DNA from 2 places in the Peribacillus sp. FSL P2-0133 genome. Region 1 is predicted to be linked to the other one. Evidence: a T-box and tRNA genes for the amino acid it is inferred to sense, from the RefSeq annotation. Region 1 holds a T-box; the other holds one or more tRNA genes.
The links. A T-box is a leader RNA that pairs with one kind of tRNA and senses whether it is charged. The one in region 1 lies ahead of argS (arginine--tRNA ligase), so its partner is inferred to be a tRNA-Arg.
Positions count from the first base shown of each region.

Region 1 (7,830 bases):
TTATACCCGCAAATTCCGGAAAAGATCCTATTGGATTGATTTCATCGAGCCAGAACGATTCTTTGGCGCCCACAAAATCCATCTCAATGCAGAATACAGGGATCCTTCCCTCATTCGCAATAAACTCTCACTCGATTTCTTTCAAGACCTTGGTGTCCTTTCCCCTCATAGCCAACACATCAACCTATTCCGAAATGGCACGTTTAAAGGTGTGTATTTACAATTGGATTCCGTCGATGGGGTTTTTTTAGAAAAAAGAGGACTTCCTGCCGGCCCGATTTATTATGCTGTCAACAATAATGCCAACTTTTCATTGGAAAGGGACGGGAAAGCGAAAGACTCCCTTACGTCAGGCTATAAACAAGCGTTTGGCAAACCCGCCGATGATGAATATCTAATCGAATTCATCAAAAAAATCAACACCACCCCACTTGCAAAGTTTCCTGAAGTAGTCTCGCAGCATCTTGATATCCATAAATACTTACGCTGGCTGGTTGGAGCCGTTTGCACCATGAATAACGACGGTTTCACTCATAACTATGCACTATATCGCAATAGTAAAACGAAGTTATTTGAAATCATTCCTTGGGATTACGATGCCACTTGGGGACGCAAAGTCAGTGGGGGGATCATGGAGCACACATATGTCCCTATCGGAGGGAAAAAGACAAACCACCTTATTCCTCTGCTCTTGCAGGTTCCGGAATACAGTAAGTTCTACAAAGACCTCTTGGTTGAAACATTGGAAACCACATTTACTGTGAAGCATATGGAAAATAAAGTATTACCACTGCACCAGGGCATACGCCCCCACATCCTTCTTGATCCATATAAAAAGAGAAAGATTGATCTATTCGACAAAGAACCGGAATTCATCTTCGAATTCATCCGCAAACGCAGTGATTACTTAAATAAGCACCTTGGTGGCCTAGATGAAAAAAATGCCACGACACAACTGATAGCCAAACAGGACCGAAAAGGGGGAGTTGCTTCCGTGTCACCAATCTGCATTAAAAATACGGGGAAGTATGGCAGGGGAGTATATGCTACAAGGGATATTAAAAAAGATGAACTTATTGAGGTATCACCTGTCATCATTTCACCCAAACATGAATGGAAATATCTAAAGAAAACCGCACTCTTTCCTCACTGTTTCTATTGGGGAGATGACGATGAAACTGTCATTGCCTTAGGAAATGGTTCACTATTCAATCATTCATACACTCCAAATGCGACATTCGATAATAATTTAGAAGATTTAACGATAGACTTTTATGCACATAAAGATATAAAGGCTGGCGAGGAAATAATGATCAATTACAATGGTGAACCTGATAATAAATCCCCGTTATGGTTCGATGTCATCGAGTAGGCGTTTTTTGCTTCCATTTTATTTTGAAAGAATCCATTTTGAAGGAGAATTGATCAAAATGGATTCTTTTTTTATTCAGTTTTCTTCGCTAATGCAAGGACTCTTTAACTTACATTTTATTCGGCGCTGAAATTCCCAATAAACTTAGCGCATCCTTTAATACAATCGCTACGGAAAAAGCGAATGAGAGCTTCATTTGTTTCCATTCATCTTCAACCAAGATTTTCGTATGTGCATAATACTTATTGAATGCACGCGATAAATGCAAGCTGAATTTCGCGATTTGTGATGGATCGGCTTGTTCAAATGATTTTTGGACAATGATCGGGTATTGCTCCAACATCTGGATGACCGGCCACGCATATTCTCCTAAAGCTTCAAAAGTGATGGCCTGCTCTTTAAATTCACCTTTTTCAAGCAATGAGGAAATACGCGCAAATGTGTACTGTACATATGGACCCGTTTCTCCCTCAAAATTCATCATTTGCTCTAATGAAAAATCAATATCGTTCATGCGGTTATTTTTTAAATCATTAAAGATTACCGCTCCGACACCAACCTGTCTTGCAACCAGTTCTTTCTGTTCAAGCGCTTGATTTTTTTCTTCAATATTGCGCTTCGCAGTTTCGATTGCCTCTGCCAATACATCCGCAAGCAGCACGACTTTCCCTTTACGTGTCGACATTTTCTTGCCGTCTTTTAACATCATGCCAAATGCTACGTGCTGCAAATCTTTTGACCAATCATATCCCATTTTTTCAACGACGTTAAAAAGTTGCTTAAAGTGCAGGGATTGTTCGTTCCCGACAACATAAAATGTTTTCTTCGCCCCGTACTGTTTTTTACGATACATGGCTGCAGCCAAATCACGCGTCGCATAAAGTGTCGCCCCATCGGTTTTCGTAATCAAACAAGGCGGCATATCTTCCAATTGCACGACATAGGCACCTTCGGATAGGGTAAGCAAGCCCTTTTCTTTTAGTTCCCCGACAACAGCATCCATTTTGTCATTGTAAAACGCTTCTCCGGCATAGGAATCAAAACGGATGCCCAATAAATCATAAATCGTCTCAAATTCTTTTAAGGACGCATCCCTGAACCATTTCCATAATGCCAGTGCTTCCTCATCCCCATCTTCAAGCGACTTGAAGCTTGCGCGTGCTTGTTCATTCAACGATTCATCCGTTTCAGCTATTTCATGGAACTTCACATAGATTTTCAATAATTCCTGAATCGGCGAAGCTTCAATTGCCTCTTTGTCGCCCCACAGCTTATACGCGACGATCAACTTGCCGAATTGCGTGCCCCAATCTCCTAAATGATTAATACGCACGGCATTGTAGCCATTTTTTTCGGCAATGTTAGCCAGTGCATTCCCTATGACCGTTGAGCGTAAGTGCCCCATGGAAAAAGGCTTGGCAATATTCGGGGATGAGTAATCAATCACGACATTTTCCTGTACAGGCTGCAGTGAACCATACTGATCCTTTTCCCTTAATATCGTTTGCAGAACGTTTTCCGTCACCATCTGTTGATTGACGAAAATATTCAGATAACCACCCACAACGTTCACTTCTTGGATCAACTCACTGTTTAATTGTTGGGCTATTTCAGATGCAATCACTTGAGGCGATTTTTTGAATTTTTTTGCAAGAGTAAAACACGGAAAGGCGACATCACCTAACTCCATCAATTTAGGCTTTTCCATTAATTTTTCTATTTCACTTGCTGGCATTTCATTGTTCAAAGCAGTTGAAATCAATTCTGCAATTGGTTTATTCATCGACATTTTCCCTCCTAAACAAAAAAGCCCTCGCCTCTAAATAAGAGACGAGAGCATGAATTCCCGTGGTACCACTCTAGTTGCCACAATTGTGACCACTTTCCATTGTTAACGAGGTGACTCCCCGATGTTCCCTACTAAACGTTTCAAGAAATTTCTCCAAAGTGCGCTTCATTCATCCGTCCTGCATTAGGCTCCCACCATCCCTAACTCGCTTTCCATTTCGAAATGAACTACTCTCTTCATCACAGAATTTTCAATATTATAATTTAATCCATCGTACACAATTTAAAAAAACGTGTCAACAGGATTTAGGAAACAAATCCTAACCAGCCGGTAACTTCATTTTGTCCTTGATGGTCGAAAAATATTTCCTTACGGTCCCTATTGTGTTGCTTTGCTTATTAGACGGTTCCATTTTGGATTGACCATCGGCTAACAGCCCTAAAACTCCCATTTCCCGGCCATTATTGCTGGGAGACTCATCTATAAGTTCTGGGGAGTATATTCGCTTGCCGTCCATTATGCCGCGAATCGAGCAGGCTAACTCTTCACCCGGGCTATCCTTCAATAAATAACCACTTACATTAGCTTTTAATGCGAGTTGAAAATAACCAGTCCTTCGAAATGTCGTTAAAATGACCACTTTGCATTCAAATGACTTTAATGCTTCTGCTGCCTCAAATCCGCTCATTACAGGCATCTCCATATCCATGATACACACATCAGGCTGTAATTGGTGTACAAGGGCCATCGCTTCTTCTCCATTACTGGCTTGCCCGACAATTTCTATATCTTCTTCAAGATTGAGTAGAGAACTTATTGCCTCTAACAGCATTTGCTGATTCTCTGCAATGACAATTCGAATCATTTAAAGTTCTCTCCTTTATCGAGTTCCTTATATGAAGCAAAGACTCCCCCAAATCCAAGGATTATTAAGGGAGTCTGGAATGATACATGAACGTTACAGTTCAGATTTCACTTGAACGGGAACACTTTTTTTCGTTAAATATTTAATGTCTTTGAAGCTAACAAAATTCTTGGAATCCTCATCCCATAAACGGAATCGGAGTGAGCGCAAGCTTGTCGCAAGAGTAATCGTTGGAACGTTCTCTAAAGGCTGCGTATTATTGTGCGCCATTTCCAATTTATAGTTAGGTACCCTTGGACTTAAATGGTGAACATGATGGTAACCGATATTACCAGTAAGGAACTGCATCAGTTTTGGAAGCTTATAAAAAGAACTTCCTTCCACTGCCGCCAATACATATTCCCACTCCTCATTCTCTTCAAAATAAGAGTCCTCGAATGTATGCTGGACGTAAAACAGCCAAATGCCCACTGAACCAGAAATCATGAAGATGGAACCTTGTACCAGAAGGAATGACTGCCAGCCTACTGCCAGGCAAAGCAATGCCACTAAAGCGACGATTATTACATTCGTCAAATACGTATTCATTTTTTCCTTCTTTCTAGCACCTTTACGGTTAAATCTGTTTTTAAGAAGGAAAACATAAATTGGTCCCAAACCAAACATAACCAATGGATTGCGATAAAAACGATAGGCAAAACGAAGTTTAAGCGGTGCAGCCAAATACTCATCCACCGTAAGGGTCCAAATATCCCCTGTACCCCGCTTATCCAAATTACCGCTTGTCGCGTGATGCACAGAATGCTCATGTCCCCATTGATCAAACGGGAATAAAGTCAAAACACCCATGATCGTACCGACTATTCTATTCGCACGGCGGTTTTTGAAAAATGAATGATGCGTACAATCATGAAAAATGATGAATATCCTTGTCAAGAAGCCAGCAGCAAACACAGCTGGAATTAAAGCTAACCAATAAGAAACGGAAAGACTTATATATGCTAGGTACCATAAAATAATGAACGGCCCCAAGGTATTGACGATCTGCCATATACTTTGCTTTGTCGTTGATTGTTCAAAAGGAGCAATTTGTTTTTTCAAGTTTTTTGTATTTTGCAAGGTCATTATTTAATTGCACTTCCTTTTATTTGTCGTTATTTCATATTATAAAGAAATCAACCTGAAATTATTAGTACCAGGTGTCATGACTAGAAGATGACAAATGTCATGTACAAGTCATTTTCAACGGCAAGCGTAAAAAAGGCCAACCAGGAAAAACTGATTAACCTGTTCATATGTAAAGGATTTCGTTATCTTGAAATAACAGGTAGCCTTACTTTAAGAACGGGACTGTCAATATCAGGCTTACATTCCCAGCAGTAAACAAAAATAATTCGACCTGCCCTAGAGTGGAACTACAACAGAAGAATCGTAATTAGATTCCCTATTTTCTTCTATATAGGGCCTTTCCACAATGTACCTCTATTTTATAGCGATTCTCCATAGTAAACTGGTAAAGTTAAATTTTACAAAGGGGAATAAAATAATTGTGAAAAAATTCTTTGGATGTTTTATTATATTAAGCCTTCTTTGTGCATGTCTATTTCCAACTAACGGTAATTCATCAAACAAAACCCTTTACATAGGTTCTGTTAAAGTGGACAATACAAAAGTTTTTAGTTCTCCTAAATTAGGTTCCACTCAATTAAAGCCCTTAAAAAAGGGCGAGGAGTTTCCCGTCATTTCTTCTTCCGTTGGGGATTCCGCGGGGCCTATTATCCATAAAGTAAAGGCTGGAAACACATTATGGAAAGTAGCAAATCAATATGGTGTTTCAGTAAGTGAGTTACAAAAAGAAAATAAATTAACTTCGACCGAAATAAATGTTGGCCAAAACCTGAAGATTCCCCAGAAATATAAGATCCATAAGGTTGTATCAGGAGATACATTGTGGAAGATTTCTACTAAATATAAGGTAACCACAAGTGATTTGACGAAATTAAACAACTTACATACGGTTACCCTTAAAGTTGGCCAAAAATTGAAGATTCCTGATTATTACTACCAAGTTCAATTGCTTGATGGTAAAAAGGGATGGATAAAGACATCCCAGCTTCAAAAAAAGGCGCAAAAACCTATCGTCATGAGCTGGACGCATAATGGATCGAAAGAAAACTACACCCAACAAATTAAACAACCTAATTTAAATGTAGTATCTCCCCGTTCCTATACGCTGAAGGATTCCGGTAATTTCGTTTCCGTTTCTGCGGATGCAAAATTCGTCCAAAACGCCCATAAACAAGGAAAACAAGTTTGGCAGCTTATCGGAAATCAATTTGACCCTGTTTTAACTGGTTCTGTACTAGGCAATACAAAAAAACGCCAGAAATTAGTTTCAACTTTATGTGATTCACTTGTTAAAACTAAAAGTGATGGAATAAATGTAGACTTTGAAAACATCGATCCAAAAAACAAGAAGGACTTTGTTCTTTTCATAGGCGAACTGAAAAAGGCACTAAAACCGCATGGAATTAAAGTATCCGTGGATGTCACCCGAGAAAATGAAGACCCTTTTTGGTCAAAAAGTCTGGATAGGAAAGCACTTGGCAAAATAGCAGACTACATCATCATAATGGGTTATGACGAGCATTGGGGAGGGAGCCCAGTAGCCGGGTCCGTTTCCTCGTTACCTTGGATCAAAGAAGGAACTAAGCTTTTAATGAAAGAAGTACCCGCCCATAAGATCATATTGGCTGTACCATTTTATACGAGAGAATGGGTAACCGATTTATCGACCAAAAAAGTGAAAAGCCATGACCGTACCATGGCAGAGGTCAACAAAATCATTTCATCTCATAAACTTAAGAAGGTATGGGATAAAAAGACTCAACAAAATTACGTGGAGTATACTTCCAAAGGGGAAAAGCATCAAATATGGATAGAAGATAAAAAATCGATGAAGCTCCGTATTGACCTGGTAAAACAAAATCATCTAGGCGGTGTATCTGCTTGGTACCTTGGATCAGAAACCCCCGACATTTGGGATGTATATCATTTTAATCAATAGATTGATAGAAAAACCATAAAGAAAAAAGGCCTCACATTGTGTGCGGCCTTTTTTGCATGACATCCTTTTCAGTCGGTCTTGTCGTCTTAAGTGAATAGAGCACCCCAATAAATATCAAAGAAATACCCAAGATTTGAATCCTGTCCGGCTGAAATCCTGAAAGCAGAATATCCAAAAGGATGGCCACTGCCGGATCGACAAAAATCATGAAAGATACTACATTTGTAGGCAAATGGCGGATACTATTAAAAAACAGAAGATACACGACGCCTGTATGGATGATGCCGGTAAGTACAGTATAAAACCATTCGGAAGATTTTAGCGTTGTGTAGACTGAAAAATCAACAAAAGGAATCAGTAATAGAAATCCAATGAACATTTGCAGAAAAGTTGTCGCGTATACACTTGTCTTTGAAATGCTCTTTCCTAAAAGCATCGTTGCCGCATAGAAAAATGCAGCAATGATCCCATAAATGATCCCTTCCCATTCAGGGGTTGATGATCGAAATCCATCTGTTCCCATAATGAATAATGTGCCAATGAAGCAAAGTGAAATGGCCAGGATGGAAAATAAACTCATTTTCTCCCTAAAGATGAAGCTCCCGATAATGAGTACAATGATCGGGGCTAGATGATAGAGCGAAATGGCTATTGTCACGGATATCAGTTCGAAAGATTTAAAAAGGAATATCCAGTTTAACAAGTTGGTCACTGCGCAAAAAATGATGAGCATTACC
Region 1 is NZ_CP150254.1:4,884,722-4,892,551, forward strand. Features, by position in the region: partial or broken gene MKY17_RS23445 (CotH kinase family protein) at 1-931, shown strand, start outside; gene MKY17_RS23450 (SET domain-containing protein) at 995-1,372, shown strand; gene argS (arginine--tRNA ligase) at 1,482-3,155, opposite strand; T-box leader at 3,196-3,413, opposite strand; gene MKY17_RS23460 (response regulator transcription factor) at 3,481-4,026, opposite strand; gene MKY17_RS23465 (fatty acid desaturase) at 4,120-5,151, opposite strand; gene MKY17_RS23470 (LysM peptidoglycan-binding domain-containing protein) at 5,684-7,093, shown strand; gene MKY17_RS23475 (DMT family transporter) at 7,125-7,830, opposite strand, start outside.

Region 2 (7,830 bases), 1.0 Mb from region 1:
ATTTGGAGGAACACCAGTGGCGAAGGCGACTTTCTGGTCTGTAACTGACACTGAGGCGCGAAAGCGTGGGGAGCAAACAGGATTAGATACCCTGGTAGTCCACGCCGTAAACGATGAGTGCTAAGTGTTAGAGGGTTTCCGCCCTTTAGTGCTGCAGCTAACGCATTAAGCACTCCGCCTGGGGAGTACGGCCGCAAGGCTGAAACTCAAAGGAATTGACGGGGGCCCGCACAAGCGGTGGAGCATGTGGTTTAATTCGAAGCAACGCGAAGAACCTTACCAGGTCTTGACATCCTCTGACAACCCTAGAGATAGGGCTTTCCCCTTCGGGGGACAGAGTGACAGGTGGTGCATGGTTGTCGTCAGCTCGTGTCGTGAGATGTTGGGTTAAGTCCCGCAACGAGCGCAACCCTTGATCTTAGTTGCCAGCATTCAGTTGGGCACTCTAAGGTGACTGCCGGTGACAAACCGGAGGAAGGTGGGGATGACGTCAAATCATCATGCCCCTTATGACCTGGGCTACACACGTGCTACAATGGATGGTACAAAGGGCTGCAAACCTGCGAAGGTAAGCGAATCCCATAAAGCCATTCTCAGTTCGGATTGCAGGCTGCAACTCGCCTGCATGAAGCCGGAATCGCTAGTAATCGCGGATCAGCATGCCGCGGTGAATACGTTCCCGGGCCTTGTACACACCGCCCGTCACACCACGAGAGTTTGTAACACCCGAAGTCGGTGAGGTAACCTTTATGGAGCCAGCCGCCTAAGGTGGGACAGATGATTGGGGTGAAGTCGTAACAAGGTAGCCGTATCGGAAGGTGCGGCTGGATCACCTCCTTTCTAAGGATAATTACGAGAGCGCTTTTGTTTTGTTCAGTTTTGAATGAGTAATTCATTCAAATAGGAAAGAGAAGCATCACGATGTGATGGATTCTTTCTGCTTTGTTCCTTGAAAACTAGATAATAGATAGAAGGCAATTAATTTTTTTCAAAGCATCTGTAAGACTTTTTTAACGGTTAAGTTAGAAAGGGCGCACGGTGGATGCCTTGGCACTAGGAGCCGATGAAGGACGGGACTAACACCGATATGCTTCGGGGAGCTGTAAGTAAGCTTTGATCCGGAGATTTCCGAATGGGGAAACCCACTGTTCGTAATGGAACAGTATCTTTACCTGAATACATAGGGTACTGAAGGCAGACCCGGGGAACTGAAACATCTAAGTACCCGGAGGAAGAGAAAGCAAACGCGATTTCCTGAGTAGCGGCGAGCGAAACGGAATTAGCCCAAACCAAGAGGCTTGCCTCTTGGGGTTGTAGGACACTCAACATGGAGTTACAAAGGAACGGGGTAAATGAAGTGATCTGGAAAGGTCCGTCGAAGAAGGTAAAAACCCTGTAGTTGAAACTTCGTTCCCTCCTGAGTGGATCCTGAGTACGGCGGGACACGAGAAATCCCGTCGGAAGCAGGGAGGACCATCTCCCAAGGCTAAATACTCCCTAGTGACCGATAGTGAACCAGTACCGTGAGGGAAAGGTGAAAAGCACCCCGGAAGGGGAGTGAAATAGATCCTGAAACCGTGTGCCTACAAGTAGTCAAAGCCCGTTAATGGGTAATGGCGTGCCTTTTGTAGAATGAACCGGCGAGTTACGATTTCATGCGAGGTTAAGTTGATGAGACGGAGCCGCAGCGAAAGCGAGTCTGAATAGGGCGAATGAGTATGAGGTCGTAGACCCGAAACCAGGTGATCTACCCATGTCCAGGGTGAAGTTCAGGTAACACTGAATGGAGGCCCGAACCCACGCACGTTGAAAAGTGCGGGGATGAGGTGTGGGTAGCGGAGAAATTCCAATCGAACCTGGAGATAGCTGGTTCTCTCCGAAATAGCTTTAGGGCTAGCCTCAAGATGAGAGTATTGGAGGTAGAGCACTGATTGGACTAGGGGCCCCCAACGGGTTACCGAATTCAGTCAAACTCCGAATGCCAAATACTTATTCTTGGGAGTCAGACTGCGAGTGATAAGATCCGTAGTCGAAAGGGAAACAGCCCAGACCACCAGCTAAGGTCCCAAAGTATACGTTAAGTGGAAAAGGATGTGGAGTTGCTTAGACAACCAGGATGTTGGCTTAGAAGCAGCCACCATTTAAAGAGTGCGTAATAGCTCACTGGTCGAGTGACTCCGCGCCGAAAATGTACCGGGGCTAAACGTATCACCGAAGCTGTGGATTGACACCATTAGGTGTCGATGGTAGGAGAGCGTTCTAAGGGCGTTGAAGTCAGACCGGAAGGACTGGTGGAGCGCTTAGAAGTGAGAATGCCGGTATGAGTAGCGAAAGAAGGGTGAGAATCCCTTCCACCGAATGCCTAAGGTTTCCTGAGGAAGGCTCGTCCGCTCAGGGTTAGTCGGGACCTAAGCCGAGGCCGAAAGGCGTAGGCGATGGACAACAGGTTGATATTCCTGTACCACCTATACATCGTTTGAACGATGGGGGGACGCAGAAGGATAGGGTAAGCGCGCTGTTGGATATGCGCGTCCAAGCAGTTAGGCCGGAAACGAGGCAAATCCCGTTTCCATTAAGGCGGAGCTGTGATGGCGAGGGAAATATAGTACCGAAGTTCCTGATTCCACGCTGCCAAGAAAAGCCTCTAGTGAGATGTAAGGTGCCCGTACCGCAAACCGACACAGGTAGGCGAGGAGAGAATCCTAAGGTGTGCGAGAGAACTCTCGTTAAGGAACTCGGCAAAATGACCCCGTAACTTCGGGAGAAGGGGTGCTTTTTAGGGTGAATAGCCCAGAAAAGCCGCAGTGAATAGGCCCAGGCGACTGTTTAGCAAAAACACAGGTCTCTGCGAAGCCGCAAGGCGAAGTATAGGGGCTGACACCTGCCCGGTGCTGGAAGGTTAAGGGGAGAGGTTAGCGCAAGCGAAGCTTTGAACCGAAGCCCCAGTAAACGGCGGCCGTAACTATAACGGTCCTAAGGTAGCGAAATTCCTTGTCGGGTAAGTTCCGACCCGCACGAAAGGTGTAACGATCTGGGCACTGTCTCAACGAGAGACTCGGTGAAATTATAGTACCTGTGAAGATGCAGGTTACCCGCGACAGGACGGAAAGACCCCGTGGAGCTTTACTGCAGCCTGATATTGAATTTTGGTACAGCTTGTACAGGATAGGTAGGAGCCTGAGAAGCCGGAGCGCTAGCTTCGGTGGAGGCGTTGGTGGGATACTACCCTGGCTGTATTGAAATTCTAACCCGCGCCCCTTATCGGGGTGGGAGACAGTGTCAGGTGGGCAGTTTGACTGGGGCGGTCGCCTCCTAAAGAGTAACGGAGGCGCCCAAAGGTTCCCTCAGAATGGTTGGAAATCATTCGTAGAGTGTAAAGGCACAAGGGAGCTTGACTGCGAGACCTACAAGTCGAGCAGGGACGAAAGTCGGGCTTAGTGATCCGGTGGTTCCGCATGGAAGGGCCATCGCTCAACGGATAAAAGCTACCCCGGGGATAACAGGCTTATCTCCCCCAAGAGTCCACATCGACGGGGAGGTTTGGCACCTCGATGTCGGCTCATCGCATCCTGGGGCTGTAGTCGGTCCCAAGGGTTGGGCTGTTCGCCCATTAAAGCGGTACGCGAGCTGGGTTCAGAACGTCGTGAGACAGTTCGGTCCCTATCCGTCGCGGGCGCAGGAAATTTGAGAGGAGCTGTCCTTAGTACGAGAGGACCGGGATGGACGCACCGCTGGTGTACCAGTTGTCTTGCCAAAGGCATAGCTGGGTAGCTACGTGCGGACGGGATAAGTGCTGAAAGCATCTAAGCATGAAGCCCCCCTCAAGATGAGATTTCCCATGGCGCAAGCTAGTAAGATCCCTGAAAGATGATCAGGTTGATAGGTCAGAGGTGGAAGCGTGGCGACATGTGGAGCTGACTGATACTAATAGATCGAGGACTTAACCAACGCTTTTTAAAAAATGAAATACCTTCTTATTATCTAGTTTTGAAGGAACAACGTTCCTTTTATGTTTGGTGGCGATAGCGAAGAGGTCACACCCGTTCCCATTCCGAACACGGCAGTTAAGCTCTTCAGCGCCGATGGTAGTTGGGGGTTTCCCCCTGTGAGAGTAGGACGCCGCCAAGCAGTTATATATGGAGGATTAGCTCAGCTGGGAGAGCATCTGCCTTACAAGCAGAGGGTCGGCGGTTCGATCCCGTCATCCTCCACCATTTTTACACTTGCCGGTGTAGCTCAACTGGTAGAGCAACTGACTTGTAATCAGTAGGTTGGGGGTTCAAGTCCTCTTGCCGGCACCATTTTCATACAAGCTTGATATAGCATATATAAATAGTATATATGAGCCATTAGCTCAGTTGGTAGAGCATCTGACTTTTAATCAGAGGGTCGAAGGTTCGAATCCTTCATGGCTCACCATTTTATTATGCGGGTGTGGCGGAATTGGCAGACGCACCAGACTTAGGATCTGGCGCCGCAAGGCGTGGGGGTTCAAGTCCCTTCACCCGCATGTTCGCGGAAGTAGTTCAGTGGTAGAATACAACCTTGCCAAGGTTGGGGTCGCGGGTTCGAATCCCGTCTTCCGCTCCACTATTTATTTATGCCGGGGTGGCGGAACTGGCAGACGCACAGGACTTAAAATCCTGCGGTAGGTGACTACCGTACCGGTTCGATTCCGGTCCTCGGCACCATCTTTCATCTTAATATGCGCCCGTAGCTCAATTGGATAGAGCATCTGACTACGAATCAGAAGGTTGTAGGTTCGACTCCCGCCGGGCGCACCATATTTTTTCGGGAAGTAGCTCAGCTTGGTAGAGCACTTGGTTTGGGACCAAGGGGTCGCAGGTTCGAATCCTGTCTTCCCGACCATGATTTTTTTGGGGCCTTAGCTCAGCTGGGAGAGCGCCTGCCTTGCACGCAGGAGGTCAGCGGTTCGATCCCGCTAGGCTCCACCAAAAAAACTTGACAAGCCCATTTGGCTTTGATATGATAAGAAAGTTGATTCTTTAAGAAGAGTCAAATTGCTCTTTGAAAACTGAACAAAACAAAGCGCCAACGTTAAATTTTAAGTGAGCACACACTATCAAAAAAGCAAATGAGCAAGTCAAACATTTCTTCGGAGAGTTTGATCCTGGCTCAGGACGAACGCTGGCGGCGTGCCTAATACATGCAAGTCGAGCGAATCGATGGGAGCTTGCTCCCTGAGATTAGCGGCGGACGGGTGAGTAACACGTGGGCAACCTGCCTATAAGACTGGGATAACTTCGGGAAACCGGAGCTAATACCGGATACGTTCTTTTCTCGCATGAGAGAAGATGGAAAGACGGTTTACGCTGTCACTTATAGATGGGCCCGCGGCGCATTAGCTAGTTGGTGAGGTAATGGCTCACCAAGGCGACGATGCGTAGCCGACCTGAGAGGGTGATCGGCCACACTGGGACTGAGACACGGCCCAGACTCCTACGGGAGGCAGCAGTAGGGAATCTTCCGCAATGGACGAAAGTCTGACGGAGCAACGCCGCGTGAACGAAGAAGGCCTTCGGGTCGTAAAGTTCTGTTGTTAGGGAAGAACAAGTACCAGAGTAACTGCTGGTACCTTGACGGTACCTAACCAGAAAGCCACGGCTAACTACGTGCCAGCAGCCGCGGTAATACGTAGGTGGCAAGCGTTGTCCGGAATTATTGGGCGTAAAGCGCGCGCAGGTGGTTCCTTAAGTCTGATGTGAAAGCCCACGGCTCAACCGTGGAGGGTCATTGGAAACTGGGGAACTTGAGTGCAGAAGAGGAAAGTGGAATTCCAAGTGTAGCGGTGAAATGCGTAGAGATTTGGAGGAACACCAGTGGCGAAGGCGACTTTCTGGTCTGTAACTGACACTGAGGCGCGAAAGCGTGGGGAGCAAACAGGATTAGATACCCTGGTAGTCCACGCCGTAAACGATGAGTGCTAAGTGTTAGAGGGTTTCCGCCCTTTAGTGCTGCAGCTAACGCATTAAGCACTCCGCCTGGGGAGTACGGCCGCAAGGCTGAAACTCAAAGGAATTGACGGGGGCCCGCACAAGCGGTGGAGCATGTGGTTTAATTCGAAGCAACGCGAAGAACCTTACCAGGTCTTGACATCCTCTGACAACCCTAGAGATAGGGCTTTCCCCTTCGGGGGACAGAGTGACAGGTGGTGCATGGTTGTCGTCAGCTCGTGTCGTGAGATGTTGGGTTAAGTCCCGCAACGAGCGCAACCCTTGATCTTAGTTGCCAGCATTCAGTTGGGCACTCTAAGGTGACTGCCGGTGACAAACCGGAGGAAGGTGGGGATGACGTCAAATCATCATGCCCCTTATGACCTGGGCTACACACGTGCTACAATGGATGGTACAAAGGGCTGCAAACCTGCGAAGGTAAGCGAATCCCATAAAGCCATTCTCAGTTCGGATTGCAGGCTGCAACTCGCCTGCATGAAGCCGGAATCGCTAGTAATCGCGGATCAGCATGCCGCGGTGAATACGTTCCCGGGCCTTGTACACACCGCCCGTCACACCACGAGAGTTTGTAACACCCGAAGTCGGTGAGGTAACCTTTATGGAGCCAGCCGCCTAAGGTGGGACAGATGATTGGGGTGAAGTCGTAACAAGGTAGCCGTATCGGAAGGTGCGGCTGGATCACCTCCTTTCTAAGGATAATTACGAGAGCGCTTTTGTTTTGTTCAGTTTTGAATGAGTAATTCATTCAAATAGGAAAGAGAAGCATCACGATGTGATGGATTCTTTCTGCTTTGTTCCTTGAAAACTAGATAATAGATAGAAGGCAATTAATTTTTTTCAAAGCATCTGTAAGACTTTTTTAACGGTTAAGTTAGAAAGGGCGCACGGTGGATGCCTTGGCACTAGGAGCCGATGAAGGACGGGACTAACACCGATATGCTTCGGGGAGCTGTAAGTAAGCTTTGATCCGGAGATTTCCGAATGGGGAAACCCACTGTTCGTAATGGAACAGTATCTTTACCTGAATACATAGGGTACTGAAGGCAGACCCGGGGAACTGAAACATCTAAGTACCCGGAGGAAGAGAAAGCAAACGCGATTTCCTGAGTAGCGGCGAGCGAAACGGAATTAGCCCAAACCAAGAGGCTTGCCTCTTGGGGTTGTAGGACACTCAACATGGAGTTACAAAGGAACGGGGTAAATGAAGTGATCTGGAAAGGTCCGTCGAAGAAGGTAAAAACCCTGTAGTTGAAACTTCGTTCCCTCCTGAGTGGATCCTGAGTACGGCGGGACACGAGAAATCCCGTCGGAAGCAGGGAGGACCATCTCCCAAGGCTAAATACTCCCTAGTGACCGATAGTGAACCAGTACCGTGAGGGAAAGGTGAAAAGCACCCCGGAAGGGGAGTGAAATAGATCCTGAAACCGTGTGCCTACAAGTAGTCAAAGCCCGTTAATGGGTAATGGCGTGCCTTTTGTAGAATGAACCGGCGAGTTACGATTTCATGCGAGGTTAAGTTGATGAGACGGAGCCGCAGCGAAAGCGAGTCTGAATAGGGCGAATGAGTATGAGGTCGTAGACCCGAAACCAGGTGATCTACCCATGTCCAGGGTGAAGTTCAGGTAACACTGAATGGAGGCCCGAACCCACGCACGTTGAAAAGTGCGGGGATGAGGTGTGGGTAGCGGAGAAATTCCAATCGAACCTGGAGATAGCTGGTTCTCTCCGAAATAGCTTTAGGGCTAGCCTCAAGATGAGAGTATTGGAGGTAGAGCACTGATTGGACTAGGGGCCCCCAACGGGTTACCGAATTCAGTCAAACTCCGAATGCCAAATACTTATTCTTGGGAGTCAG
Region 2 is NZ_CP150254.1:91,745-99,574, forward strand. Features, by position in the region: rRNA gene MKY17_RS00480 (16S ribosomal RNA) at 1-840, shown strand, start outside; rRNA gene MKY17_RS00485 (23S ribosomal RNA) at 1,016-3,948, shown strand; rRNA gene rrf (5S ribosomal RNA) at 4,013-4,128, shown strand; tRNA gene MKY17_RS00495 (tRNA-Val) at 4,139-4,214, shown strand; tRNA gene MKY17_RS00500 (tRNA-Thr) at 4,226-4,301, shown strand; tRNA gene MKY17_RS00505 (tRNA-Lys) at 4,344-4,419, shown strand; tRNA gene MKY17_RS00510 (tRNA-Leu) at 4,429-4,510, shown strand; tRNA gene MKY17_RS00515 (tRNA-Gly) at 4,516-4,590, shown strand; tRNA gene MKY17_RS00520 (tRNA-Leu) at 4,603-4,691, shown strand; tRNA gene MKY17_RS00525 (tRNA-Arg) at 4,708-4,784, shown strand; tRNA gene MKY17_RS00530 (tRNA-Pro) at 4,793-4,869, shown strand; tRNA gene MKY17_RS00535 (tRNA-Ala) at 4,880-4,955, shown strand; rRNA gene MKY17_RS00540 (16S ribosomal RNA) at 5,114-6,664, shown strand; rRNA gene MKY17_RS00545 (23S ribosomal RNA) at 6,840-7,830, shown strand, end outside.
Region 2: it encodes a tRNA-Arg, which carries the amino acid that the T-box ahead of argS (arginine--tRNA ligase) is inferred to sense. The anticodon was not compared.